Regions from separate parts of the Aeromonas sp. FDAARGOS 1409 genome, predicted to be linked through region 3. Evidence: predicted binding sites of a transcription regulator. Region 3 holds the regulator's gene; each other region holds the start of a gene.

What was found. The regulator LexA, encoded in region 3, represses DNA repair genes until DNA is damaged. The targets are predictions, from matches to a motif close to ANCTGTNTNNNNANACAGNT.
Region 1: ruvA (Holliday junction branch migration protein RuvA) is a predicted target of LexA. The motif match lies at 1,375-1,394, and genes of this name have one in related genera.
Region 2: umuD (translesion error-prone DNA polymerase V autoproteolytic subunit) is a predicted target of LexA. The motif match lies at 2,514-2,533, and genes of this name have one in related genera.

What each region holds. Positions count from the first base shown of each region.
Region 1 is NZ_CP077395.1:2,072,636-2,076,804, forward strand. Features, by position in the region: gene I6L39_RS09900 (proline--tRNA ligase) at 1-1,246, opposite strand, end outside; gene ruvA (Holliday junction branch migration protein RuvA) at 1,449-2,063, shown strand; gene ruvB (Holliday junction branch migration DNA helicase RuvB) at 2,139-3,149, shown strand; gene I6L39_RS09915 (cytochrome ubiquinol oxidase subunit I) at 4,089-4,169, shown strand, end outside.
Region 2 is NZ_CP077395.1:4,055,895-4,060,063, reverse strand. Features, by position in the region: gene I6L39_RS18900 (lecithin retinol acyltransferase family protein) at 1-455, shown strand, start outside; gene umuC (translesion error-prone DNA polymerase V subunit UmuC) at 811-2,085, opposite strand; gene umuD (translesion error-prone DNA polymerase V autoproteolytic subunit) at 2,088-2,504, opposite strand; gene I6L39_RS18885 (SOS response-associated peptidase) at 2,667-3,305, shown strand; gene I6L39_RS18880 (amino acid permease) at 3,745-4,169, opposite strand, start outside.
Region 3 is NZ_CP077395.1:1,239,323-1,243,491, reverse strand. Features, by position in the region: gene plsB (glycerol-3-phosphate 1-O-acyltransferase PlsB) at 1-1,204, opposite strand, end outside; gene lexA (transcriptional repressor LexA) at 1,409-2,035, shown strand; gene I6L39_RS05950 (hypothetical protein) at 2,410-2,700, shown strand; gene I6L39_RS05945 (SCO family protein) at 2,883-3,509, shown strand; gene I6L39_RS05940 (MATE family efflux transporter) at 3,532-4,169, shown strand, end outside.

The DNA of each region.
Region 1 (4,169 bases), 830 kb from region 3:
TGTGGCCCACTTCGATGCCACGCTTGAGCAGCAGCTTGCCCTGGCCGCAGGGGCTGGGGTCGCCTTCCACCACGTTGCGCAGATCGGCAACCTCGTAAGCGGCGATGTCGCGATCCCAGTTGGCACCGGTCAGGTGGAAGCCGGTCTCGTTGGCGCCGCAGACGAAGTCCGCCAGGTGGGCGGCGCTGCGATCGACGATGATGCGACCGGCAAAGCCGACCGGGCCGATGGAGCCTGCGTCGCAACCGGCGGCAGCTTTGATCTGCTCGTCGTTGGCGAAGGTCAGCGGGTTGGCAACGCCAGAGAGCTTCTCGGCTTTGATTTCGTTCAGCTCGTGGTCGCCACGCAGTACCAGGGCGATGACCGCCTGCTTGCCGTGCTCATCTTCCTCTGCCAGTACCAGCAGGGTCTTGGCGATGGCGGCCGGAGCCACGGCCAGGAAGGCGGCCACTTCATCGATGGTGTGCACGGCCGGGGTGGCCACCTTGGCCAGGGCCTTGGTCGCGGCAGGACGCTCGCCCGCCGGTGCCAGCGCCTCGGCCATCTCGATGTTGGCGGCGTAGTCGGAGCTGTCGGAGAAGGCGATCAGATCCTCACCGCTCTCGGCCAGCACCTGGAATTCGTGGGAGCCGGTGCCGCCGATGGAGCCGGTATCGGCCTGTACCGGGCGGAAGTTCAGGCCCATGCGGGTGAAGGCGGCGCAGTAGGCGGCGTGCATCTTCTCGTAGGTCTCGACCAGAGAGTCCTTGTCGATGTGGAAGGAGTAGGCATCCTTCATCAGGAACTCGCGGCCGCGCATCACGCCGAAGCGGGGGCGCACTTCGTCGCGGAACTTGGTCTGGATCTGGTAGAGGTTCAGCGGCAGCTGCTTGTAGCTGTTCACCTCGTAGCGCACCAGGGCGGTGATCACCTCTTCGTGGGTCGGGCCCAGCACGAAGGGACGGTTGTGGCGGTCGGTCAGGCGGCACAGCTCGGGACCGTAGTCATCCCAGCGGCCGGACTCCTGCCACAGCTCGGCGGGCTGCACCACCGGCATGGAGACTTCGATGGCACCAGCATTGTTCATCTCTTCGCGAACAATGTTCTCGATCTTCTTCAGCACCCGCAGGCCGGTCGGCAGCCAGGCGTACATGCCGGAGGCGAGTTTGCGGATCATGCCGGCGCGCAGCATCAGCTGGTGGCTGATGACCTCTGCGTCGGAGGGGGTTTCCTTGAGAGTGGAAAGCAGATATTGGCTGGTACGCATCGCGGTAGACCTTCGCTAGTTCGGGCGGCTTGGCCCTGGAAAATTTCAAGTGCGGAATTTTAACAGGCCGAGCCTCGTGGCCCAAGGGCTAAATTCAGTCTGGTGAGGGCGAGGCCGAGGGCGGCCTATGCTGGATACTTATCCAGTTATTCTTTATGCTAGTGGCCAATTTGGAAAGAGTCTGCGTGGCGAGGAAGAGAACATGATCGGTCGCTTGAGAGGCGTCATCATCGAGAAGCAACCCCCCGAGGTCCTGATCGAAGTGGGGGGTCTGGGGTACGAGGTGCACATGCCCATGAGCTGCTTCTATGATCTGCCGGAACTGGGGAAGGAGGCGGTGATCCACACCCACTTCGTGGTGCGGGAAGATGCCCAGTTGCTGTATGGCTTCAATCACAAGCAGGAGCGGGCGCTGTTTCGCGAGCTGATCAAGACCAATGGGGTCGGCCCCAAGCTGGCGCTGGCGATCCTCTCCGGTATGACGGCCACCCAGTTCGTGATGAGTGTCGAGCGCGAGGAGATAAGCTCTCTGGTCAAGCTGCCCGGGGTGGGCAAGAAGACCGCCGAGCGGCTGGTGGTGGAGATGAAGGACAGGCTCAAGGGCTGGGTCAGCCACGATCTCTTCTCCCCGGCCGAGATCGCCCTGCCTGCCAAGGAGAGCCCGCTGCGCGCCCCCGATGCGAGCGAGGAGGCGGCCAGCGCCCTGGTGGCGCTCGGCTACAAGCCGCAGCAGGCGAGCCAGATCGTCACCAAGGTGGCGGTCGAGGGGATGTCGGTCGAGGCCATCATCCGCGAATCCCTGCGCAGCCTGGTGTGAGTGTGACCATGAACAGAGCGGATCACCCCCTGCCGCGCGCCGGTGCGAGCGGGGATGCAGCGCGTGAGGTAGCCCATGATTGAAGCGGATCGTCTCATCTCGGCAGGGGCTGCCCGCGAGGACGAGATCATCGATCGGGCCATCCGGCCCAGGAAACTGGCCGATTACACCGGGCAGGATCACGTCTGCGACCAGATGGAGATCTTCATCGAGGCGGCCCGCCAGCGCGGGGAGGCCCTGGATCATCTGCTGATCTTCGGTCCGCCCGGCCTCGGCAAGACCACGCTGGCCAACATCGTCGCCAACGAGATGGGGGTCAACATCAAGACCACCTCGGGCCCCGTGCTGGAGAAGGCCGGCGATCTCGCCGCCCTGCTCACCAACCTGGAGCCGAACGATGTGCTCTTCATCGACGAGATCCACCGCCTCAGCCCCGTGGTGGAGGAGGTGCTCTACCCGGCCATGGAGGACTACCAGCTCGACATCATGATAGGGGAGGGGCCCGCAGCCCGCTCCATCAAGCTCGACCTGCCCCCCTTCACCCTGATCGGCGCCACCACCCGGGCCGGCTCCCTGACCAGCCCGCTACGGGATCGCTTCGGCATCGTCCAGCGGCTGGAGTTCTACAACGTCAAGGACCTCACCGACATCGTTTCCCGCAGCGCCCGCTGTCTCGGCCTCGACATGTCGAGCGACGGGGCGCTAGAGGTGGCGCGCCGCTCCCGGGGCACGCCGCGCATTGCTAACCGATTGTTAAGACGGGTGCGGGATTTCGCCCAGGTGAAGTCCGACGGGCGGATTGACGGACCCATTGCGGCCCGCGCCATGGACATGCTGGACGTGGACAACGAGGGTTTCGACTTCATGGATCGCAAGCTATTGTTGGCCGTCATCGACAAGTTTATGGGGGGGCCCGTGGGGCTCGACAACCTGGCTGCCGCCATCGGCGAGGAGAAGGACACCATCGAGGATGTGCTGGAACCCTATCTGATCCAGCAAGGCTATCTGCAACGTACACCCAGAGGGCGGATCGCGACCCAGAGAGCCTATGCGCACTTCGGCCTGGAACGGCCGGCAGAGCAGTAAGCGCCGCGATGTGAACGAAAAAACCGCCCTCAAGGCGGTTTTTTGTTGTGCGTGTAAAAAAAGCCCACGGCGGATGCGGTGGGCAAAGACAATTCAGGATGGATGTTCACAGACTGTGAGGGCGTCTGCAGGCCGGTCGGGAAAAAACAAAGGAGCCGTCGCGAGGCCTCAGAGTCGGTTCATTTGATAGAGTTGAACGAAAGAAAGCTTGTAGTAACGGATGGTCTTGGCAACAAACTTTTTCATCATTAATCCCAACAAACAGGTTCGAAATGTTCATCGAATACGTACCGGGAACCCGGAATGACCGGCCTGTATCCAGAGGTATGCCCTCACTGCGAGGCGCATTGTAGGAGCTCTTGCCGGGAGGAACAAACAAGAAAATCTATGGGCTTTTGATTAGATAAAGTAATGATTTACCTGAGGCGGGATATACGCATAAACATGTGTTTTTACTGGTTTTAAATTGCTTTCATGATGAGCCGCATCATTTTTTAAATAATGGAATAATGAGCGCGATTTTTATGGCTTTCACTATTTGATTAACAGAATTGAAACTATTTTGTTTCTTTATAAAATTGATTTAAATCAATAATTTATGTTCGTGTGTTTTTTGTGATGCGGTTCGCACAATTAATATGAATTGGCTCGTAAGTTGCCTTGAAAAAGCATGTATTGGCGGTGGTTTTACATTGATTTCAATCAAATAAAGGTGATATAAAACAGCGATCATTATAGGCGGGAATAGAACCATAGTTATTGTTTGAAAGATGTTAAACATTAGCTTTTTTTGTTCTCGTGTATTGCCTTGTTGTTAATGTGGTGGCAGTCGAATCCGGTCAGACCGCCGACGGCGTGACCGACCGTTCGGGGACTTCCAGTGGAAGCTTTGTCCTTAAAACTCAAAATAGCCGTGCCAATAATCGGTGAGGAAACATCATGATTGCTGAGCATGTGGTAGACCTATCGCGGTTCCAATTTGCCGCGACGGCCCTTTATCACTTCCTGTTTGTACCCCTG
Region 2 (4,169 bases), 1.6 Mb from region 3:
TCACCAGTCCTAACAGTGATAAAAGCGATGGCAATAGCATCATGCGGACAAACATGCGTCATTTTATCCGAGATGCGGATCGGTTCGATGTGATGGGCTTTGGTGAGAAAGAACAGGGTTTGTTGGGAAGGGTTATAACCTTCTTAACCAATTCAGATCTAGCTATCTTAGTTCCGGCTTTGTTGTTTTCATCGGGCGCTTCCAGCTTGTTCGCAAAGAGTCTTTATAATTGGTTCGCGACCAATGATTATCACATTTATTCGCGAGAAGAGTGCGCAAGTCGGGCTGAGCGATGTTTGGGCTTTGCTGAGTACAATCTGCTGCTTGCTAACTGCGAACATTTTGCTCTCTGGTGCAAGGTTGGCATCCATACCTCTACCCAAGTCAACAAACTGATCGAACTTAATATCGAAAAGAGCCGGACGATAAAAGCGAACAACTATGTTCCACTCTGAGTTCGTGAGGTGTCGCAGCCCTTCAACTAGTTACGTATAGAATCAGGGTGAGAGTACACTAACCTAAAAATAAGTAGGCAGAGCAAAATTGCATCAATCGGTATGAATATCGCTCACGCTGCGGAGTAATGCCGAGTGCTATTTACTCTTGGGTTGTGTGTTTAATGAGTAAAAATCGAGCTGGTTACTTGATTTAACGAGGTGTGCTCTCGCCCCGCGTAGAAAATGTCCACCCTAAGTCAGTGTGACTGGGGTAATTCTATGGTTACGTACAGTTAGTAAGGCGCATATCAGCGCTTTGCACAGGATGCTAAGTTGGCGTCTCACCAGCAGCTGTAGACCAAGCTGGTTATATTCATGCTTTCACCGCGGGGAGCTCGTTGATGCAGGTGGTATAGCGGGGGCTGAGCTGCTCCCGCTTCATCGTCCACTCTCTAGTATCACGGCCCCTGGCCGCGAAGTAGACCTTCCCCAGCCTTCCCTGATTGATCTGGTCAATCACCTTCATCAGTGCCTCGCTGCGGGGATCCTGCTGCCGATCAGCGAACAGGTCTCCCTGGTGCATGCTGGCCGGGGTGAAGTCGGCCAGCATGACCCCGCCCTTCATATAGCGGACATCATCCCGCCAGATACGGCGCAGCAGCGGTTCAACCAGGGCAAGCAGGTCCCGGGTGTCTGAGGTGGGGGTCTGCATCCGGGTCGATATCTGGTTGCTGTAATAGGTCTCTCGCTCCGAGAAGGGGCTGCTCCTTATAAAGAGGGTGACGTGCCGGCAGCACATGCCCTCTGCTCTGAGCTTTTCCACGGCCCGCTCCATGTAGCCGGCCAGCGCCTCCCGCATGGAGCCAAACGCCGTGATGCGTTCACCAAAACTCCGGCTGCAGATGATCTGCTGCTTGGCCTGGGCTGTCGGCTCCCGCTCGGCACAGGGGATCCCCCTCAGCTCCTGTACGGTGCGCTCGACGACGACCCCATACTGTCGGCGCAGACTCTTGGGGTCGGCACCCACCAGATCCGCCACGGTGTTGATGCCCTGTTTGTTGAGCTTGGCGGTCAGCTTGCGCCCTATCCCCCAGACTTCCTCAACCGGGGTGATGGCCATCAGCTTGGCGCGGCGCCCCTCATCACGCAGATCCACCACACCGCCGGTGGCAGGCCACTTCTTGGCGGCGTAGTTCGCCAGCTTGGCCAGGGTCTTGGTCGGCGCAATGCCCACCCCGACAGTGAGGCCGGTCCACTGCTGCACCCGTTCGCGGATCTGGCGGCCATAGGCCAGCAGGTCACCGGCCCAACTTTCGCTGAGCTCGATGAACGCTTCATCAATGCTGTAGACCTCGACGGTTGGGGCCATGCTCTCCAGGGTCGTCATCACCCGGTTCGACAGGTCGCCATAGAGGGCGTAGTTGGAGCTGAACCAGATGCCGCCCTGCTCTTCATAGAGCTCGCGGATCTGGAAGTAGGGAATCCCCATCTTGACCCCCAACCGCTTGGCCTCTGCCGATCTGGCCACGACACAGCCATCGTTGTTGGAGAGCACAACGATCGGCACCCCCTTGAGGTCGGGGCGAAACAGCCGCTCGCAAGAGGCGTAGAAGTTGTTCACGTCGACCAGGGCAATGGCGGTTGGCATGACTACCCTCGCCTAGTTTTGTGCAGAACGAAGGTGACGACGCCGAAGATATCCAGCTCCTGCCCTTCTTGCAGAATGATGGGGGAGAAATCCGGGTTGGACGGTAGTAGTGCGGGTGGGTCGGACTGCAAGATCTTGACGGTGAACTCACCATCCAGACAGGCCAGCACGATGTCGCCGTGGCGAGCTGTGACAGCACGGTCGATGATCAGCATATCGCCGTCATTGATACCTTCCCCGACCATGCTGTGTCCGCTGGCCCGTACATAGAAGGTGGCCGCCGGGTGGGGGACACAGTGTTGGTTGAGGTCGATGGACTGTTCCACATAGTCCTGAGCCGGGGAGGGAAACCCGCAGGCGGCAGGGGTGAGAAATAAAGGGAGCTCTATGATAGGTGCATCGGTTGCGTGGGGGAACATGGCAAAAGTCACTGTATGAACATACAGTGATTCTAACCGAGAGATCCGGAAAGATCACTGGTCGGCGTTCGGGTCTTGGCAGGGCAAGGGGGACGCGGCCAATTATGCTTGGCAGAGACTGATCTGGTGAGTTTGAGCTCTCATACGACGGAGGAGCTGCGCATGTGCATCAACTACATCCCGCCCACCAAGGCGGTGCTGGTGGAATACTTCGGGGTTGATGACCCCGGGTACGACTGGAAGGAGGAGGTGTGGCAGGACTACCAGGCCCCGATCCTGATCCAGCGAGACGGACGGCGGCAGGCGCTGATCGCCAGTTATGGAATGGTGCCGAAGAGGAAGGTGCAGCCAGGCAACAAGCACTACACCACGATGAACGCCAGGGCCGAGACGGTGGGTGAAAAGCCGACCTACCGCCACGCCTGGCAGCAGGGGCATCTCTGCCTGGTGTCAATGACCGGCTTCTTCGAGCCCTGCTACGAGAGCGGCAAGGCCGAGCGTTGGCGGATCAGCATGACCGACAGCATGCCCTTCGCAGTGGCCGGCATCTGGCGGGCATGGCAGGAGGAGCAGGGCTATACCTTCAGCTTCTCCCAGCTCACCATCAATGCCGACACCCACCCACTGCTGCGGCGAATGCACAAGCCAGGGGACGAGAAGCGTAGCCTGGTCATCGTGTCGCCGGATGACTACGACACCTGGCTGGGATGCAAGGACCCTGAACTGGCGCGAACCTACCTGGTACAGCAGCATGCTGAGCGGTTGATGGGAGGGCCGATGCCACTTGTATGCCAGGGCTGACGTTAGCCCAGTGTTAGCCAACCTCAAAAATGAATAAGGCTCGCATCGCTGCTAGCCTTGCTATATGTGGTGCCGGAAACAGGAGTCGAACCTGCGATCTTCGCATTACGAAATAAATGTGCGCGTATGCTTAGCATCATATGGTGGAATGATCTCTACATGAGACCTGACTTAACTCGGCGTATTTATCAGAATGGTTTCGATACTGGTGGTCCTGAGGTATTGCTACACATGCACTCTAAAGCTGCCTTTCACGATACCTCCACGTGAGGGTCCAGTAGTGCCTCGGCTAGAGGCCAGAATTTTACCATTAGAAAAACAAGTGGGGGGATAAATGGGGGGATTGAATCAGCGTTAAAAATAACAGTATGAATTATTGGCGTTTTTTAATTAGAAATGCCGGTCACAGACCGGCATTTGCATAGGAGGGGCGTGATGCTTAGCCTAGGGTGGTGGCTACCTTGCGCTGGCTCTTCTGCTTGAGCAGATAGCCGATGCCGAGCACCAGGACCCAGGCCGGGATCAGCTCGACCGAGATGCGGGTGCCGTCGTTCATGTACATGATCACCAGGATGGCGGCCATGAAGGCGAGGCAGAGGTAGTTGCCAAACGGGCTCCACAGTGCCTTGAACTTGGTGGTGACGCCTTCTGCGGCCTTGGCCTTGCGGAACTTGAGGTGTGCCAGGCTGATCATGGCCCAGTTGATGACCAGGGCGGAGACCACCAGGGACATCAGCAGACCAAAGGCCTTGCCCGGGATCAGGTAGTTGATCAGCACGCACAGCAGGGTGGCTGCGGCCGAGATGGTGATGGCAGTCAGGGGTACGCCGCTCTTGTTGGTCTTGAGCAGGGCCTTGGGTCCGT
Region 3 (4,169 bases):
TGGGCGGCAGCAGGCGGCCGGTTCGCGAGCGCCCCCCCTCGGTGAAGAACTCCACCGAGTAGCCCTTGGCGAACAACAGGTTCAGGTATTCACGGAAAACCGTGCTGTAGAGCGGGTTGCCCTTGAAGGTGCGGCGGATGAAGAAGGCACCGCCGTGGCGGAAGATGGGGCCCGCCGGCCAGAAGTTGAGGTTGATGCCCGCCGCGATATGGGGCGGCACCATGCCCTGGTGGTAGATGACGTAGGAGAGCAGCAGATAGTCCATGTGGCTGCGATGGCAGGGCACGTAGACGATCTCGTGGCCCTCCTGGGCCAGCTGGCGCACCTTCTCGGCACCGTTGACCGAGAGGCCGCGGTAGAGCTTGTTCCAGAGCCAGCCGAGGAAGCTCTCGCCGAGCCGGATCAGCCGGTAGGAGAAGTCGGAGGCGATCTCGTCCATGTAGCCGTGGGCGCGCTTCTGCGCCTTCTCCAGGCTGATGCCTTCCCGTCTGGCCTCTTCCTCTATGGCCTGCTGGATCACGCTGGAATCCAGCAGCTGTTTGAACAGCAGGTTGCGGTTCGGCAGCTTGGGGCCGGTGGCGGCGAGCTGCTGGCGGCTGAAGTGGGTGCGGGCGACCCGGGCCAGCTTGTGGGCGATGGCCTCGTCGGTGCCGTGCTTGTCCGCCATATGGCGCAGGGAGAGCGGCGGGGAGAAGCGCACCAGGTTCTCGCGCCCCTTTAGGATCACGATCAGCGCCTTCTTCAGGCGGTTCGGTGCCAGGCTGCTGATGATGTTCCAGCCGGAGGCCTCTTCCCCCTCGCGACCCGGGGCGCGGCCCCAGAACAGGGTGACGGGCACCACCTGGATGTCCAGCGCCGGATCCTGCTTGTGCAAGTCCAGCAGCTGGTGGAACTCCTGCAGGAAGGGGAGCGGCTTGTTGCGGGCACCGAACAGGGGAGGTGGACGATCCAGACAGACGTAGCGCGGCAGCAGTTGGCCGTTCAGCTCCAGCGGCGTGAAGGGGCCGGGCAGGCCGAGGTCCTCGCAGCACTGCTGCAGGGTCATCAGGTCGGTGATCGAGCTGGTTTTCAGGGCGTAGACGATGGGTCTGGCCGGATCCAGCTTGAGCTCGGTGATGGGATTTTCCGGCAGGCTCTTGTGATTGACCAAGCCGCTGACCGGCCATTGCAGGATGGCTCTGGAAATCTTCTGTCCAAGGGACATGTGCGTCTGCTCTCCAAAAAAATGCGGCGTGAGCATAGCAAATCACCGGCGGCTTGTCGCCGAGAGGTACGATGAGTCCCAAGGCGGCGCGCGAGGGAGCCACATTTTGCGACAAGGCGGGGACAAATGTCAGCAACGCCTTGCCTTGGCCACAGCACTGTATATACTGCCAGTGTGCTGTATAAAAAGACAGGTGCCCATGCTATGAAACCCCTTACCCCCCGCCAGGCCGAAGTGCTGGAGCTTATCAAGGCGAACATGAACGAGACCGGCATGCCGCCGACTCGCGCCGAGATCGCCCAGAAGCTTGGCTTCAAGTCGGCCAACGCGGCCGAGGAACATCTGAAGGCCCTGGCCAAAAAGGGGGTCATCGAGATCATGCCGGGAACCTCCCGCGGCATCCGCCTGCTGCTCGAAGAAGAGGAGGCCTTGCCGGAAGAGAGCGGCCTGCCGCTCATCGGCAAGGTGGCCGCCGGCGAGCCCATCCTGGCCCAGGAGCACATCGAGAGCCACTACCAGGTGGATCCCGCCCTGTTCCATCCACGGGCAGACTTCCTGCTGCGGGTGCAGGGCATGAGCATGAAGAACATCGGCATCATGGACGGGGATCTGCTGGCGGTGCACAAGACCCAGGAGGTGCGCAACGGCCAGGTGGTGGTGGCGCGGCTCGATGAGGACGTCACCGTCAAGCGCTTCCAGCGCAAGGGCAGCCAGGTATGGCTGCTGCCCGAGAACGAGGAACTTTCCCCCATCGAGGTGGATCTCGCCAGCCAGCACCTCACCATCGAGGGGCTGGCGGTCGGCGTCATTCGCAACGCCGACTGGATGTAAGCCTCCGGCATGACGAAGGGGCCTCCTGCGGGAGGCCCCTTCGTTTTGGCCCCCGTCTCCGTCATCCCGCCTCGTGGCCCATCCCCGCCATCCTGCTGCCGTCGTCCGTCGCAAATAGTCCCGCCACAGACAGCGCATTTCGGATATATCCTTTGATAAGGCTCGCACCCTCATGGTCACCGCCATGGCGGCGAGAGCGCCCCACCGGCCAGCTGGACGGCTTTGCAGGGATGCATCACCGCCGGGGCTGTGTGGAAGAAGGGAGAGTCGTCAGCAGTTGGACGACTCGTACAGTCAGTACGCGACGGTGGTTGGCTTGCCTCCCGATGGCAGTAACACTGATCGGCGTGGCCTGTTGAGCAAGGAGGACAGGTATGGCTTCAAGCTCGCCGTGGGATCCGGTGCCGGCCGCAGCGCCCGCATCCTCCATCACCCGATTCATCAAGGGCAGTCGGATGACGTGGTTCTATGCGCTCTGGGTCTATCACAAGGGAGATGGCTGGACCGTCTGGCTGGGGTGTCCCAAAGACAAGATCGTCCGCCTGGTTCGTCTGTTTCGCCGTCACCACGACATCGGCTTGCCGGATGCGCCCTGGACGGCGCCCGTGATCCCGTTGCACGCATCCATCAGACGTGCCCAGCCGCAGCGCAGGCTGCGACCCTGATCCCGGCCGATACGAGCCCCGCCCCGAGCGGGGCTCTTGCTTTCCAGCGCTCACGACATCCTGGTGCCCCTGCGGCCCTCCATCCGGACGAAGGGGTAGCCAGAAACGGGGCGGGGCGGGTTACAATGACCCTTCCCAGGTGCAGCTCCTGGGCTGATTATAAATACAAGGGTTTGTTTCATATGGTTAAACCACGCTTTTCCCTGCTGCTGTTGCTCTTCATCGTCAGCATCATGGCTGCCTATTACTGGAGCCAGCCTTCCTTGCCGGAGCAGGCCGACTACTATCCGACGGCGCGGGACATCAACCCCTTCACCCTCACCGACGGGGATGCACAACCCTTTACTCCCGCCAATCTGACGGGACACTGGACCTTCCTGTTCCTCGGTTACACCTATTGCCCCGACATCTGCCCGACCACGCTGGCGGACCTGCGCGCCGCCTACCCCGGCTTGAAGAAAATCGCCCCCAACAGCCAGGTGGTGTTCATCTCGGCAGATCCCCAGCGGGATGACAGCGCCCGTCTCAAGAGCTATACCGCCTTCTTCGAGCCCGAGTTCAAGGCGGCGACCGCGCCCCACAGCGCCCTGTTCCCCCTGGTGCGCAACCTGGGCCTGGTCTATTCCATCGTGGAGAGCGAACGCAAGGATTACCTGATAGACCATTCGGCCTCGATAGTGCTGATCAACCCGGCGGGCAAGCTGGTGGCCCTGTTCCGTCCCAAGGTGGCGCCGGGGGAAGTGCCCCGCGTTGACATGCAGGCCATGGTCGCCGACTTCGCACGCATAGTGCGACTGGCCGACGAGTGATCCCGCAGCCTCCGTCCTGCTCATGCCCATGTCACCCTGGTTGAGGGATCCCGGCCGCCACAGGGCCGTCTTTGCCCTGGCGCTGCCCATGGTGTTTTCCAATGTCACCACTCCCTTGCTGGGGCTGGTGGACACCTGGGTGATCGGTCATCTCGGTGAGGCCTGGTTCCTCGGCGGCGTCTCGGTCGGCGCTACCCTCATCAACCTCCTCTTCTGGTTGCTGGGCTTTCTGCGCATGTCTACCACGGGCCTGACCGCCCAGGCCCAGGGGGCCGCCAACGCCGAGGGGCAGCTCGATACCCTGGCCCGTGCCCTGGGGCTGGCGATCGGCCTGGGGCTGGCACTCCTGCTGCTGTTGCTGCCGTTCCTGCCGGCCATCATCACCTTGGGCGGGGGGTCGGCGGAGGTACAGGCCCATGCCGGGGACTATGTGTCGGTGCGGATCTGGAGCGCCCCGGCGGCGCTCTGCAACCTGGTGATCATGGGCTGGCTGCTGGGCATGCAGGATGCGCGCAGCCCCATGCTGCTGCTGATCCTGGGCAACCTCGTCAATATGGGGTTGGATGCCTGGTTCGTGCTGGGGCTGGGCTGGCAGGTGAAGGGGGTGGCCGCCGCCTCCCTGCTGGCCGACTACAGCGCGCTGGCGGTGGGGCTCTGGCT